DNA from 4 places in the Cupriavidus sp. C1SS-2L genome. Region 1 is predicted to be linked to each of the others. Evidence: predicted binding sites of a transcription regulator. Region 1 holds the regulator's gene; each other region holds the start of a gene.
What was found. Region 1 encodes FNR, which switches genes on or off when oxygen is low (the NO sensors DNR and NnrR bind a similar motif). Its sites were predicted from a motif close to TTGATNNNNATCAA; they were not measured.

Region 1 (3,338 bases):
CATGTGGATCGAGCGGCATGTCGAAGGCGATCGCTTCGCTCGGATCCGGCTCGATGGCGATCCGTGGAGCGTGCGCAAGTTCCGGCTCAAGGCCACGAAGCACTTCCTGTGGGTGGTGGTCGCGCTGTGGACAGGATTCACGTTCATCGGCTACTTCGCGCCGATCCGCGACCTTGGCAGTCAGGTGCTTGCCTTCTCGCTAGGGCCGTGGCAGGCATTCTGGATGCTCTTTTACGCGTTCGCCACGTGGGGCAACGCTGGCTTCATGCGCGAACAGGTCTGCAAGTACATGTGCCCGTATGCGCGGTTCCAGAGCGTGATGGTCGATCGCGATACCTATGTGGTGACGTACGACGTCGGTCGCGGCGAGCCGCGCGGCAGCCGGTCGCGCAAGGTGGACCACCATCAGGCGGGACTCGGGGACTGCGTCAATTGCAGCATCTGCGTGCAGGTGTGCCCGACGGGCATCGATATCCGCGACGGACTGCAGTACGAGTGCATCGGCTGCGGCGCCTGCATCGATGCGTGCAACCAGGTCATGGACAAGATGGATTACCCGCGCGGGCTGATCCGCTACACGTCCGAAAACGCGATGCGCAAGGCGCTGTCCGCAGCGGTTGCGCGCAAGCGTCTGGTGCGTCCGCGGGTCATCATCTACTCGGTCATCTGGCTGGTACTGGTGGCGGGCTTCGCAGCCTCGCTTGCGCTGCGCACGCCGTTGAAGGTCGACATCATTCGCGATCGTGGTGCGCTGGGCCGGGAAGTGGATGGACGCTGGATCGAGAACGTTTATCGCTTGCAGCTCATCAACACGACTGAGGCGCCTATGCGTATCAGCGTGCGTGCTGAAAGCGATGACCTGAAGAACCTGACCGTCGAATACGATCCGGATGCGCAGGCCCTGGCGCCGACCTCGAACAAGCTGGTGCCGATCCGGATCCGCGTGCCGATCGATGATGCCGCGCAGGGTACGCACAAGATCAGCGTGACAGTGACCAGCGAAGGTACGGGGCAGGGTAGTGCGCAAATCAGGCAATCTACCAGTTTCATCGTGCCGCGCAATTTGTAAAGCTAAAGGCGGTTGCAGCGCATCGGCGCTGTGCCGCACCAACCGCGAGCGCCCGGACAAGGCGCAGACGAAGGGGGCAAGACGATGCAAGAGGGCAATCCGTGGTGGAAGGAGCCGTGGCCGTGGCTGCTGATGAGCGGCCCGTTGCTGGCGATGGTGGCTTGCGGCGTAACGATCTGGCTGGCTTCCGCGAATCCCGACCGGCCTGTGGTCGAAGGTGTCGCACGCCATGGTCTGGTGGTCGAAAAGGTAGGGGCTTCCTCGGGTGGTGCCAAGGCGCCCCAAGCGAGGCAGCCATGAGGCTGCGCTGGCTGATGTGGGTACTGTGGCCAGCGTTCCTGATGGCCGGCGTAGCGACGGCGACGGTGTTTTCCGTGGTCGATCCCGGTGACCTGAATTTCTTCGGCCAGCCCATCGAGGCTTCACGCGAGGCCGTCTACACGATCGGATTCCTGCTCGCGTGGGTCTTCTGCGCGTTGTCCAGCGGCTTGACGCTGTACACGATGCCGACGAAGCTCAGCGAAACGGACGAACTGGAGTAAAAGGGAGGGCGGCCGCCTTGCCACGCAAGGCGGCCGTCTGCTTCAGCAGGAACGGCTGTAGACCTGCTTGATGCCTGCCATGTCGACGAGTTTCACATGGCGCTGGCGAATCTGGATCAGGCCGGCTTCGGCAAAGCGCGAGAAAAGGCGGCTGACGGTTTCGAGTTTAAGCCCGAGATAGCTGCCGATTTCTTCGCGGCTCATGCGCATGACGAACTCGGTCGAAGAATAGCCACGCGCGGAGAGTCGTTCGGACAGGTTGATCAGGAACGCGGCAAGGCGTTCTTCGGCGCGCATGGAGCCCAGCGTGACGAGCATGAGTTGGTCATTCGAGATTTCCTTGCCCATCAGGCGAAGGAACTGCTGCTGCAGCGATGGCAGGTCCATCGAAAGCGACTGCAGGTCGGACAGGCGCACAACGCAGACTTCGGTATCTTCGAGTGCGGTTGCGTCCGACGCGTGCTGCATTTCGCCGAGGCCGTCGAGGCCGACCACCTCGCCGGGCAGATGGAATCCGGTGATTTGCGAGCGGCCGTCTTCCGTGGTCACATGCGTTTTCAAGGTGCCGAAGCGGATCGCATAGACCGCGGTCAACGGATCGCCCATGCGGTACAGGGTCTCGCCCTTGTGGACGCGAACGCGTTCCTGCACCAGAGTGTCCATCTTCTGCAGGTCTTGCTGGTTCATGCCCACCGGCAGGCACAGTTGCCCCATGCCGCAAGTGGAGCAACGGGGCGACATCTCGGTGACGGGAATGGATGTTAGCAATTGGAACCTGCGAGTAATGAGCGGCGAGGGCGCAATGTATGCATTTTAACGCGCGATGTGATGCGGTAGGGAGTTGCAGTTGACATTTGGTGTGCTTCTCAGTGTTTTCATGCTAGCCCTGCTGGGTGGCTTTCACTGCGCTGCCATGTGCGGCGGCGTTGCGCTGGCTGTCGAGCAGCGTGCCGGGGACGTACCGGTTGCCATGGTGCGCCGGCGGCAGGACTGGGTCGTGGAATTGCTCGTCATGCACCTCGGGCGGATTTCCACCTACATGGTGCTTGGCGCGTTGCTCGGCGGGGTGGGTGCGACGGCCTGGCGGCAGGACTATCTGCCGGTGCAGCGCTGGCTGTTCGGGGCGGGCAGCGCCATGCTGCTCTTGTCCGGTTGGAGGCTCCTGCGTGGCGAGGCGTTTTCCATCGTCTGGCTGGAACAGCTTGCGGCGCGGGCCAGCAGGGCCATTGCTGCGGGCATGGCGCGTCCTGGTCGGAAGCCGCCGGTTGGCGTAGTGCGGCGCGGTGGCCTGATCCGGCGCTATGGAACAGGTCTGGCGTGGGGCCTGGTTCCCTGTGGCATGGTCTATGGTGCACTGGCGCTCGCGCTGCTGGCCGGAAATGCGCCGTCCGGGGCGCTGGTGATGGGCGCATTTGGCCTTGGCACGCTGCCGAATCTTCTGGCGCTGTCCAGTTTTTCGGGACTCCTGCGGGCCTGGTCGCGCCGGAGACGGGTCAGGATGGGAGCCGGGGTAGCAGTCATGGCGTTTGGGGCGATGGGTATCACCCGTGCGGTGTTATTGCCACATTCGCTGGCCGAGCATGGCTTCTGCCTGGTGTTCTAAGGCCCGGGGCGACGCGCTGTCGCCGCGTAGTGGTTGCAGGCGTGGGCGGGAATGCCATACAATCCTCTGCATTGCGGTATCGCGCGGCGTGTTTTCCGAGCGGCGCCTGGCAGCCCTTCCAAAA
Region 2 (3,338 bases), on a different replicon from region 1:
ACCTCGAAGCGTCCCTTGCACAGCGTGGGATAGCCGGCGGGCTCGCCGGGCGCATAACTGTCGATCAGGATGCCCGACAGGCGCGCATGCATGGTGCCGTCCTGCTCGGTCCAGCGCACCGCATGCGCGGGCGAGCACACGCCCTTGTTGTTGGGCGAGTCACCGGTCGCATATGAGGACAGCAGGCAGCGGCCCTCGGCCATCACGCACAGGCTGCCGAAACCGAAGACTTCGAGTTCCACGCTGGTCTGCCGCGCGAGCTTGCCGATCTGCGCGAGCGACAGCACGCGCGGCAGCACCACGCGCTTGACGTTGAAGCGCTCGCGCATCAGTTCGATCGCGTCGGCATGCGTGGCCGAGCCCTGCACCGACAGGTGCAGCCGCAATTGGGGGTGACGCTCGGACGCATAGGCCATGAGTCCCGCATCGGCCATGATGACCGCGTCGGCGCCCAGATCCGCGGCAGCATCGACCGCGCGGTGCCACTTCGCCACTTCGCCCGTCTGCGGGAACGTGTTGATCGCGAACAGCACCTCGGCATCGCGTGCATGGGCTTCGGCCACGCCGGTGCGGATGTCGGCCTCGGTGAAGTTGAGGCCGCCGAAGTTGCGCGCGTTAGTGGCATCTCGCAAGCCGAGGTACACGGCATCGGCGCCGTGTTCGAGCGCCGCGCGCAGCGCGGTCAGCGAGCCCGCCGGCGCCACCAGTTGCGGGTGGCGCGCCCGCACGGAAGAGGAAATTGTCATGTCACAGGCGCCGCGAGCGCGGCGCGGGAATTCGGCCAGCGCAGATGCTAGCCAGCCACTTGGCGAGCGGACTTGACCGCGCTCAAACCGCGCCATGACGACGTGCGTCATAGACCAGTCGGCCTACGCCATTGGTGCAGTGCGTTCACGCCATTGACCTGCGGCAAACGCCGGGGCTGCCCGCTGTGCCACGCTTGGCCGTTCGTGCGCGGTCCGATACCGCGGGCCGCGCGCAGTTCCCAGATAGTGAGACCATCATGACAGAACACTGGCTGAAGCTGGCCGGGCGCCGGCTGCTGCCGATCGTCCAGGGCGGCATGGGCATCGGCATCTCGGCACACCGCCTGGCGGGCACCGTGGCCGCGCACAACGGCGTGGGCACCATTGCCAGCATCGACCTGCGCCACCACCATCCCGACCTGATGGCGCAGACAGGCGGCACGCGCGACAAGGCGCGCATCGAGGCCGCCAACCTCGTGGCGCTGGACCGCGAGATCCGCAGCGCGCGCGACCTCTCCGGCGGGCGCGGCCTTGTTGCCGTCAATGTGATGAAAGCCGTCGGTTCGCACGCGCAACTGGTGCGCCAGGCGTGCGAAAGCGGCGCCGATGCCATCGTCATGGGCGCCGGCCTGCCGCTTGACCTGCCGGAGCTGACCGCGGACTACCCGAAGGTCGCGCTGATCCCGATCCTGTCGGAAGCGCGCGGCATCGGACTGGTGCTGCGCAAGTGGATGAAGAAGGGACGGCTGCCCGATGCGATCGTAGTTGAACATCCCGCCCACGCGGGCGGCCATCTTGGTGCCCCCGCCATCCAGGACCTCGGCGAAGCGCGCTTTTCGTTTGCGCGTGTGCTTGCCGAATGCCGCGAGCTGTTCCAGACGCTGGGGCTCGCGTGGGACAGCATTCCGCTGATCCTGGCGGGCGGCATCAACAGCCATGCGAAGGTGCGCCACTGGCTCGGCGAAGGTGCCGCCGCAGTGCAGCTTGGTACAGCGTTCGCTGTCACCGAGGAATGCGACGCGCATCCGGCCTTCAAGCACGTGCTGGCCACCGCGAGCCCCGAAGACCTGTGCGAGTTCACCAGCGTGGCAGGCTTGCCGGCGCGCGCCGTGCTGACGCCATGGCTATCGCGTTACCTGTCGAGCGAAAGCCGGCTGCAGCGCCGGGCCAAGGCGCGCGACTGCCTGGAAGGATTCGACTGCCTGCATGCGTGCGGGCTGCGCGACGGCGTGGCGCGCATCGGGCAGTTCTGCATCGACCTGAAACTGGCGCAGGCCGTGCGCGGCGATGTGGAACGCGGGCTATTCTTCCGCGGCAAGGGCGCGCTGCCGTTCGGCGAAGCGATCCGCCCTGTGGCGGACCTGCTCCACTACCTGCTGACCGGCGAAAAGCCCGCTGTCGTGCCGATGCCGGCAGCCACCGTCGCGGCATGAGCGACGGCGGGGGCGTCCGCGTGTAACCCGTCAGCGGCCAGGCGCCCCAGCCCTTCGGCATCAAGCACGAAAATCTTCCCGCGTTCGAGCCGTACCAGATTCTCGGCGCTGAAGCGGCTGACCACACGCGAGAGAGTCTCGGGCGTGATGCCAAGCTTGGAGGCGATCACGCGCTGCGTGCAGGCGAGCCACGTGCAGCGGCCGGCATGCGCCTCGTCGCGCAGGAAGCCGGCCACGCGCTGCAAGGCGTTCTGCAGGCTGGTGGCCTCGATATCGCGCATCAGCGCATGGAGCCGGCTCGACAGGTTGCGCAGCAGCCGTGCGGACAACAGCGGGTCTTGCTCCAGCGTGTCCCACAGTGCGGCGCTGTCGATGCAGAGCACCGTCGTGCGCATCATCGCCTGACAATCGGCCGGCTGTAGCGCATCCGCGAACAGCACATCTTCGCCAAACACCGCACCAGGACCGAACACCTCGACCGCACGTTCCAGGCCTTTGACGCTGCATGGCGTGGCCGGCAATGCGAGCTTGACCAGCCCGTCCAGCACGATGATCAGGCCGCTGCAGGCGTCGCCGCGGCGGAACAGGAATTCTCCCTTCGACAGGCGCTGCGTCGTGGCCCCGTTGGCAATCGCGCCAAGCACGCGGGCATCGACGCCGCGGAACAACTGCAGTCTTTCAAGCATCGCGGTCTCAACCATGGTGTGTTTTCCCTGCCTGCGCCGTCCCCACGAACGGCTTCCTCGGCGGCAATCCGCCCTGTGCCCGCATGGCGCGCATGCAACGCAGCGCCTTCAGCAATTGCAGGCCGAGCCACCCATTGGCCAGGGCCAATGCGAGTCCACCCGCACGCGCGAACCATGCCGGCGCCAACGGTAATGCGAGCAGCATCGCGAAGGCGGCAAGCAGCAGCCAGGACTGGTGCCGCTGGGCGTCCGGGTTGATGATGACCTGCATGGCCGGCACGCGAGCGCGTGGCGGCAGCAGCCTGCGCAGGTGCAGCCAGACCAGGAAGGGAACGATCTTGCCGAGCATCGCTGTCACGGGAAGCACGCCGCCGCCAATCAGCGCGAGCGTGCCGACCCACCAGGACAGCCAGGCGGACGGCGCCTGCGGCAAGGCCGCTGCCAGCAGCGCCGCTGCAAGCATGCTTGCAGCG
Region 3 (3,338 bases), on a different replicon from region 1:
CGAAGTCCTGTCCGCGCTCACGCAGAAGGTTGAGCAAGGCGACATCTGGCGCATGTGCCAGGTCAAGGATGCGCCGATCCGCGACTGGGTCAAGCTGGCCGTCACGCGGGCGCGCAACTCGGGCATGCCGGCGGTGTTCTGGCTGGACGCCTATCGTCCGCACGAGGCCGAGCTGATCAAGAAGGTGGAAACGTACCTGAAGGACTACGACACCAAGGGCCTGGATATCCAGATCATGTCGCAGGTCCGCGCAATGCGTTACACGCTCGAGCGCGTGATCCGCGGACTGGACACCATCTCGGTGACCGGCAACATCCTGCGCGACTACCTGACCGACCTGTTCCCGATCATGGAACTGGGCACCAGCGCCAAGATGCTGTCGATCGTTCCGCTGATGGCCGGTGGCGGCATGTACGAAACCGGCGCTGGCGGTTCGGCACCGAAGCACGTGCAGCAGCTCGTGGAAGAAAACCACCTGCGCTGGGACTCGCTCGGTGAATTCCTGGCGCTGGCTGTGTCGCTGGAAGAGCTGGGCATCAAGTCCGGTAACGCCAAGGCCAAGGTGCTCGCCAAGACGCTGGACGCCGCCACAGGCAAGCTGCTCGACAACGCCAAGAGCCCGTCGCCGAAGACCGGCCAGCTCGACAACCGCGGCAGCCAGTTCTACCTGGCCATGTACTGGGCCCAGGAACTCGCCGCGCAAACCGAAGATGCCGCCCTGGCTGCCACCTTCGCACCGCTGGCCAAGCAACTGACCGACAACGAGAAGACTATCGTTGGCGAACTGTCCGACGTGCAGGGCAAGCCGGTCGATATCGGCGGCTACTACATGCCGGACGCCGAGAAGCTGTCCGCCATCATGCGTCCGAGCAAGACGCTGAACGCGGCGCTGGATTCCGTCCAGGGCTAACAGGCATTCATTGTGCCGCAGGCGCTTCGGCGCCTGCCTGAAGCCGGAGGTTGGCATTGCTGATGCCGCCTCCGGCTTTTTTATTGGTTGGCACCCTGCTCGTTCGCTGATATTCAGCCAGCCGCCATAAATTCAAATTAATTGAATAACTCGTCCTAAGCGCCGTCCAGAATGACCTCGATCTCGGCTCTATAGTTGCTGACATGAACGACACGCCTGATGCGGCAAGCGTTCTGAAAAATTCAACCATACTGGAGATCACCATGTCGCGCACCACTACTGTACGTATCGTTGCTTCCGTCCTGCTGCTGTCGCTCGCAGCGGCTGTCGGTGTCGCCCGTGCCGCCACGCCGGTGAGCACCCACGCCGGGGACCGCTATGGCTATGAATACCGCGTGCGCAATGCCGATCCGTACAGCGACGGGGCCCGCTTCGTGGCCGACACACACGCAGGCGACCGCTATGGTTACCAGTTCCGCAGCTTCGACCCGTACAGCGATGGCGCGCGCGCCTGAGCCGGCGTCGCGTCAGTCGAGGCAACACCGGAGCACGCCATGACACTTCGTGACAATGCCCTGATCCTGGCCGGCTGGGTCACACTTTGCCTGGCCAGTGGCCTGCTGATGAAGCTGGCGGCGCAGGCGTTCTCGGGCTGAGCCGGCTGGCTGCCGAGTCCGTGCGATTTGATTTGCAGCAAATGAAGGACCGCGCGACCGCTCCATACTGACAAGAGTCAACACTCAGCACTCTCGTTACATGGGCGTAGTGTATCGCCCGCGTCACCATGGCAAAGAAATTCCCACTGCATCCCAGCCATCCCGAGCGCATCTGCTGGGGCTGCGACAAGTATTGCCCCAAGGAATCGATGGGCTGCGGCAATGGCTCCAGCCGCACCCAACATCCTGCCGAACTGCTCGGCGACGACTGGATGGAGTTCGGCGACTGGGGCCTCGAACCCGATCGCGAAACGAACGCATCAGCGCATTGATCTCGCGACGGCGCTGCCGCTTCAGTGTGCCAGCGCGTCCGCGAGGCGCGCCAGTATCTGCCCCGCCAATATGCTGCCAGGCGCTGCGACGGCCTGCACAGCGCGATAGCCGCCCTGCGGGTCGGCGACAAAGTGCACAGGCGTGCTGGCGCTGCGGGCCACAGCGGCAATGTCCACGGTCAGCGACGACAGGAATGCGCCATCGGTCAGGCGCAGCGCGGAAACCTGGAACACGGCATCTGCGCTCGTCGACGTATTGCCAATGCGGTGCACCTTGAGCAGGTACTGCGCGTGCTCGCGCAGTGCCTGCATTTCCAATTGCTGCGTGGTAAGCGCGCCAGCCTGCGCGACATCGCGCATCGATGGTGTCGCCACATTGCGCAGAACGACTTCACTGTCGACCAGCCGCATGCCCGCGTCGGCGAGCGCCTTGAGGAAGTCGCCGCGCACCAATGCGTCTGAGCGGTCAGTCGGCATGGCGCGCGAAGCCGGCGGTTGCAGGGATTCGGTCGTGACACGTGTCGCGCCAGCGCTGCGCTGGCGATGCATGGAGCCGGCAGTTTCAATCGTCGTGCGCATCGCACGTCCGCCGCTCAGTGTGTCGCCCAGCTCCTGGCCCCACAGGACGACAAAGCGGGGCGATCCGGCGCGCGCATAGGCACTGCGGAATGCTGCCGTGCCACTATCGCGTTGTGCGCCGGACGGCGTCGCGGGCTGCAGCACTGTCGTGCCGTCATTGCGGAATGCGCTGTCGGGAATGATCGTTTGCGCGACCAGCGGACCGGCGCTCGCGATCAGGCATGCATTCAGGACGTAGAACAAGACACCTTGCATGCAACTTACCGGTAGACGATGTCGTCGGTCGCAGCGCGGCTGAACTCGTACAACCCGCTCCATATGAGCTCGCCAGATTCGAGGTCCGTGAGTTCAAAAGCGATCTGCGTGTAGCGCTGGATCATGCCGGTTTGCGTGCTACGGCTGTCCAGGGAACCGATGCGCCCCGAGAGCCGGTAATCGGCCCCGAGGGTGGCCTTGGTCATGCCTGTGGTGCCGGTATCCGTGACGCCGGCGCGCTTGAGCGCGCGCTCCTGTTCCACCATCGCGCTCTGCGCCCGATTGACAAATTGCATGCGCGAGCGCGCAGCGCGATTCAGGTTGACCAGCAGCCGCTGCGTGATCAGGTTGCGGTTGATGGGCTGCGAGCTCTCATTGACGAAGTACGCGCTGTCGATGATGACGCGCGGACGTTTCGCGGTATTGGCGAACGCCGGATCGGCGAGAATATCGCGCATCATCTGGTCAGTTACCGCCACGATATCCTGGCCCTCGATGCCCACACCCGATACCGGCCCCTTGCGCGTGAGATCCACATCGATGGCCGGTACACCGGCACCTTGCATCGCACATCCGGTAACGAGAAAGGGCAGCGCCGCGACGGCG
Region 4 (3,338 bases), 520 kb from region 1:
TTTTATCACGCGGCCCTGTTCGCGCCGCGCCTGTGGCCGCCTGCCACGCTTCCCGTTCCGAGACACCATGGCCGAACCTATCCTGATCGCCAAAAATGCCGAGCTTGAACTGGCCTTGCTGCCACAAATGGGCAACCGGCATGGCCTGATCACCGGCGCCACCGGCACCGGCAAGACCGTGACGCTGCAGACGCTCGCGCAGGGGTTCTCCCGGCTCGGCGTGCCAGTCTTCATGGCTGACGTCAAAGGTGATCTGACCGGCATTTCTCAGCCGGGACAGCCCAGCGACAAACTCAAGGCGCGGCTCTCAGAGCTGAATCTGCCCGAACCGGCCTGGGGCGGTTGCCCTACCACGTTGTGGGACGTATTCGGCCAGAAGGGGCACCCGGTCCGGGCGACGATCTCGCACATGGGCCCACTGCTGCTGTCGCGCATGCTGGAACTCAACGACACGCAGCAGGGCGTGCTGAATCTGGTGTTCCGCATTGCCGACGCGAACGGCCTGCTGCTGCTCGACGCCAAGGACCTGCGCGCGATGCTTCAGTATGTGGGCGACAACGCGGCCCAATTCACGACCGAGTACGGCAATATCTCGGCGGCTTCCATCGGTGCCATCCAGCGCGGGCTGGTCGCGCTGGAGTCGCAGGGCGCGGACGTGTTCTTTGGCGAGCCCATGCTCAACCTGGAAGACTTCATCCAGACCGAGAAGGGCCAGGGCGTGGTCAACATCCTGGCGGCCGACAAGCTGATGAACTCGCCCAAGCTCTATGCCACGTTCCTGCTGTGGCTGCTGTCGGAGCTGTTCGAGAAGCTGCCAGAGGCCGGCGACCTCGACAAGCCCAAGCTGGTCTTCTTCTTCGACGAGGCGCATCTGCTGTTCAACGACGCGCCCAAGGCGCTGCTCGACAAGATCGAGCAGGTGGTGAGGCTGATCCGCTCCAAGGGCGTCGGCGTGTATTTCGTCACGCAGAACCCCGTCGATATTCCGGACACCGTGCTGGGCCAACTCGGCAACCGGGTGCAGCATGCGCTGCGCGCGTTCACGCCGCGCGACCAGAAGGCAGTCAAGGTCGCGGCCACGACCATGCGCGCCAATCCGAAGCTCAATCTGGAAACGGTCATTGGAGAGTTGGGCGTGGGCGAGGCGCTGGTGTCGCTGCTCGACGCCAAGGGCACGCCGGGCGTGACCGAGCGCGCATGGGTACTGGCACCGGGCAGCCGCATCGGCCCCATCACGGAGGACGAGCGCAAGCAGCTGATCGCGACGTCGCTGGTGGCAGGTACGTATGAAAAGGCGATCGACCGGGAATCGGCCTACGAGAAACTGCGCGGCGGTGTGGCGTCGGCGGCAAACGGTGGTGGCAACGGCGGCACTTCCGTGCAAAAGCCGACAGGCGGCGCGCCGGCCGAAGAGGGCGGCTGGCTTGGTACCGCCGGCGAGATCTTCGGCTCGCTGACCAAGGGCACGGGCAAGACCGGCCGTGGCGATTCCATCCTCGAGTCGATGGCCAAGTCCGCCGCACGCACCGTCGGTTCTCAGGTCGGCCGCGAACTGATCCGTGGCGTGCTGGGCAGCCTGCTGGGCGGCGGCAAGAAGAAGTAAGCCCGTTCAGTGCGAGCCGGCCTGCGACGCAGGCCGGTTTCCCGCGGCGGCCTTCGCTGCTGCCGCGTCTTCGCGCATCTTGCGGCTGAACATCCGCGCGAAGAACCACGCCATGCCAATGATGAAGACGATCACCCCGAGGCTCATCAGCCCGGTACCGGTCGTGAACAGGATCTTGAAGGCTTCCATGCGGGTCTCCCTTTGAGATGGTGACGTTTTGCGGCGATAGCCGTATCACGTCGAGTGTAGGGAGCCGCACCGGGTGGGCTATTGAGTAGGATCAAGCCACGCCGGCATGGAAAAAAATCAGGCGGGCCTTTCCGGCCCGCCGCAATATCAGTTCTTGGTACCGAACAGCCGGTCGCCCGCGTCGCCGAGGCCCGGCACGATGTACGCGTGGTCGTCCAGGTGGCTGTCGAGCGACGCCACGTACAGCTTCACGTTCGGATGCGCCTTGTGGAATACCTCCACGCCTTCGGGCGCAGCGACCAGTGCGACGAAAGTGATGGCTTCGTCCTTCACGCCGCGGCGCTTTAGCACGTCCACGGCATGTGCGGCCGAGTAACCGGTGGCCACCATCGGATCGCACAGGATAAAGCTGCGGTCTTCCACGTCGGGCAGGCGCACCAGGTATTCCACCGGGCGGTGCTGCTCGTCACGATACACGCCGATATGGCCGATGCGTGCCGACGGGATCAGTTCGACCAGGCCATCGCTCATGCCTACGCCCGCGCGCAGCACTGGCACGATCGTGAGCTTCTTGCCTGCGATCACCGGCGCTTCCAGCGGCACCAGCGGCGTCTCGATATGCCGCGTGGTGAGCGGCAGGTGGCGCGTGATCTCGTAGCCCATCAGCAGCGTGATCTCGCGCAGCAATTCGCGGAAGGTGCGCGTGGACGTGTCCTTGTCGCGCATATGCGAGAGCTTGTGCTGGATCAGCGGGTGGTCGAGGATGTACAGGCTGGGGAAACGCGGGTCTTGTTTCATGGCGGCGGCGATGGCTCGGCGGCAGGAGGGGGAAGCGGGCGGCCCCGATCTTGTGGACCGGGGCGCCGCGCCGTTGTAGCGGGATTGTAATGGAAGCCGACCGCCGCGCCGTGCGTCAATCGAGCGCGCGATCCTTCGACTCGATATCGACCATGTAGATCGCGAGTGCTGCCACGGCCAGGCACGTGGACAGCAGCACCAGCGCAAGCGTGAACTGCGTGGCCATGACCGGCGCGACGATGGCCGGTGCGAACAGGCCGCCGAAACGTGCCATGGCGCCTGCGGTGCCCATGCCGCTCGCGCGCAGGTCGGTCGGATACACCTCTGGCGTGAAGGCGTAGAGCGCGCCCCAGGTGCCGAGCAGCGAAAAGCTCATCAGCAACGTGGAGCCGACGACAAGCGCCGGGGACTGGCCCAGGCTGTACAGCATGCAACCAGCGGCGCTGAGCAGCAGGAAGCCGATCAGCGTCGGCTTGCGGCCCCAGCGTTCGACACCATGCGCAGCCAGCGCGAAGCCCGGCAGTTGTACCAGCGCGAGCAGGATCAGGAAGACCTGGCCGCGCATGAAGCCGAAGCCCTGGCCCGCCAGCTTCACCGGCAGGTAGACGAAGACGCCGTAGTAGGCGATCGAGATCAGCGCCCAGGCCACCAGCAGGCTGATGCTGCGGCGACGGAAGCCGCTCGCGAACAGCGCCAGCACCGACTTGCGCTCCATCTGCTGGGGCTCCAGCGCGCCGATTTCCACTGA

Region 2: a site for FNR is predicted at 900-913, ahead of ubiU (ubiquinone anaerobic biosynthesis protein UbiU). Genes of this name have one in related genera too.
Region 3: a site for FNR is predicted at 1,594-1,607, ahead of ACIGJG_RS28540 (DUF3079 domain-containing protein). Genes of this name have one in related genera too.
Region 4: a site for FNR is predicted at 1,874-1,887, ahead of ACIGJG_RS12960 (DUF3149 domain-containing protein). Genes of this name have one in related genera too.

What each region holds. Positions count from the first base shown of each region.
Region 1 is NZ_CP172708.1:2,268,347-2,271,684, reverse strand. Features, by position in the region: gene ccoG (cytochrome c oxidase accessory protein CcoG) at 1-1,069, shown strand, start outside; gene ACIGJG_RS10515 (FixH family protein) at 1,154-1,369, shown strand; gene ACIGJG_RS10510 (hypothetical protein) at 1,366-1,611, shown strand; gene fnr (fumarate/nitrate reduction transcriptional regulator Fnr) at 1,654-2,379, opposite strand; gene ACIGJG_RS10500 (sulfite exporter TauE/SafE family protein) at 2,459-3,214, shown strand.
Region 2 is NZ_CP172709.1:1,281,856-1,285,193, reverse strand. Features, by position in the region: gene ubiU (ubiquinone anaerobic biosynthesis protein UbiU) at 1-746, opposite strand, end outside; gene ACIGJG_RS23600 (NAD(P)H-dependent flavin oxidoreductase) at 1,004-2,179, shown strand; gene ACIGJG_RS23595 (Crp/Fnr family transcriptional regulator) at 2,116-2,865, opposite strand; gene ACIGJG_RS23590 (hypothetical protein) at 2,873-3,338, opposite strand, start outside.
Region 3 is NZ_CP172709.1:2,360,107-2,363,444, reverse strand. Features, by position in the region: gene ACIGJG_RS28555 (NADP-dependent isocitrate dehydrogenase) at 1-910, shown strand, start outside; gene ACIGJG_RS28550 (hypothetical protein) at 918-1,175, opposite strand; gene ACIGJG_RS28545 (hypothetical protein) at 1,174-1,425, shown strand; gene ACIGJG_RS28540 (DUF3079 domain-containing protein) at 1,695-1,898, shown strand; gene ACIGJG_RS28535 (hypothetical protein) at 1,920-2,732, opposite strand; gene ACIGJG_RS28530 (penicillin-binding protein activator LpoB) at 2,738-3,338, opposite strand, start outside.
Region 4 is NZ_CP172708.1:2,793,143-2,796,480, reverse strand. Features, by position in the region: gene ACIGJG_RS12965 (helicase HerA-like C-terminal domain-containing protein) at 68-1,603, shown strand; gene ACIGJG_RS12960 (DUF3149 domain-containing protein) at 1,610-1,792, opposite strand; gene upp (uracil phosphoribosyltransferase) at 1,940-2,590, opposite strand; gene ACIGJG_RS12950 (MFS transporter) at 2,706-3,338, opposite strand, start outside.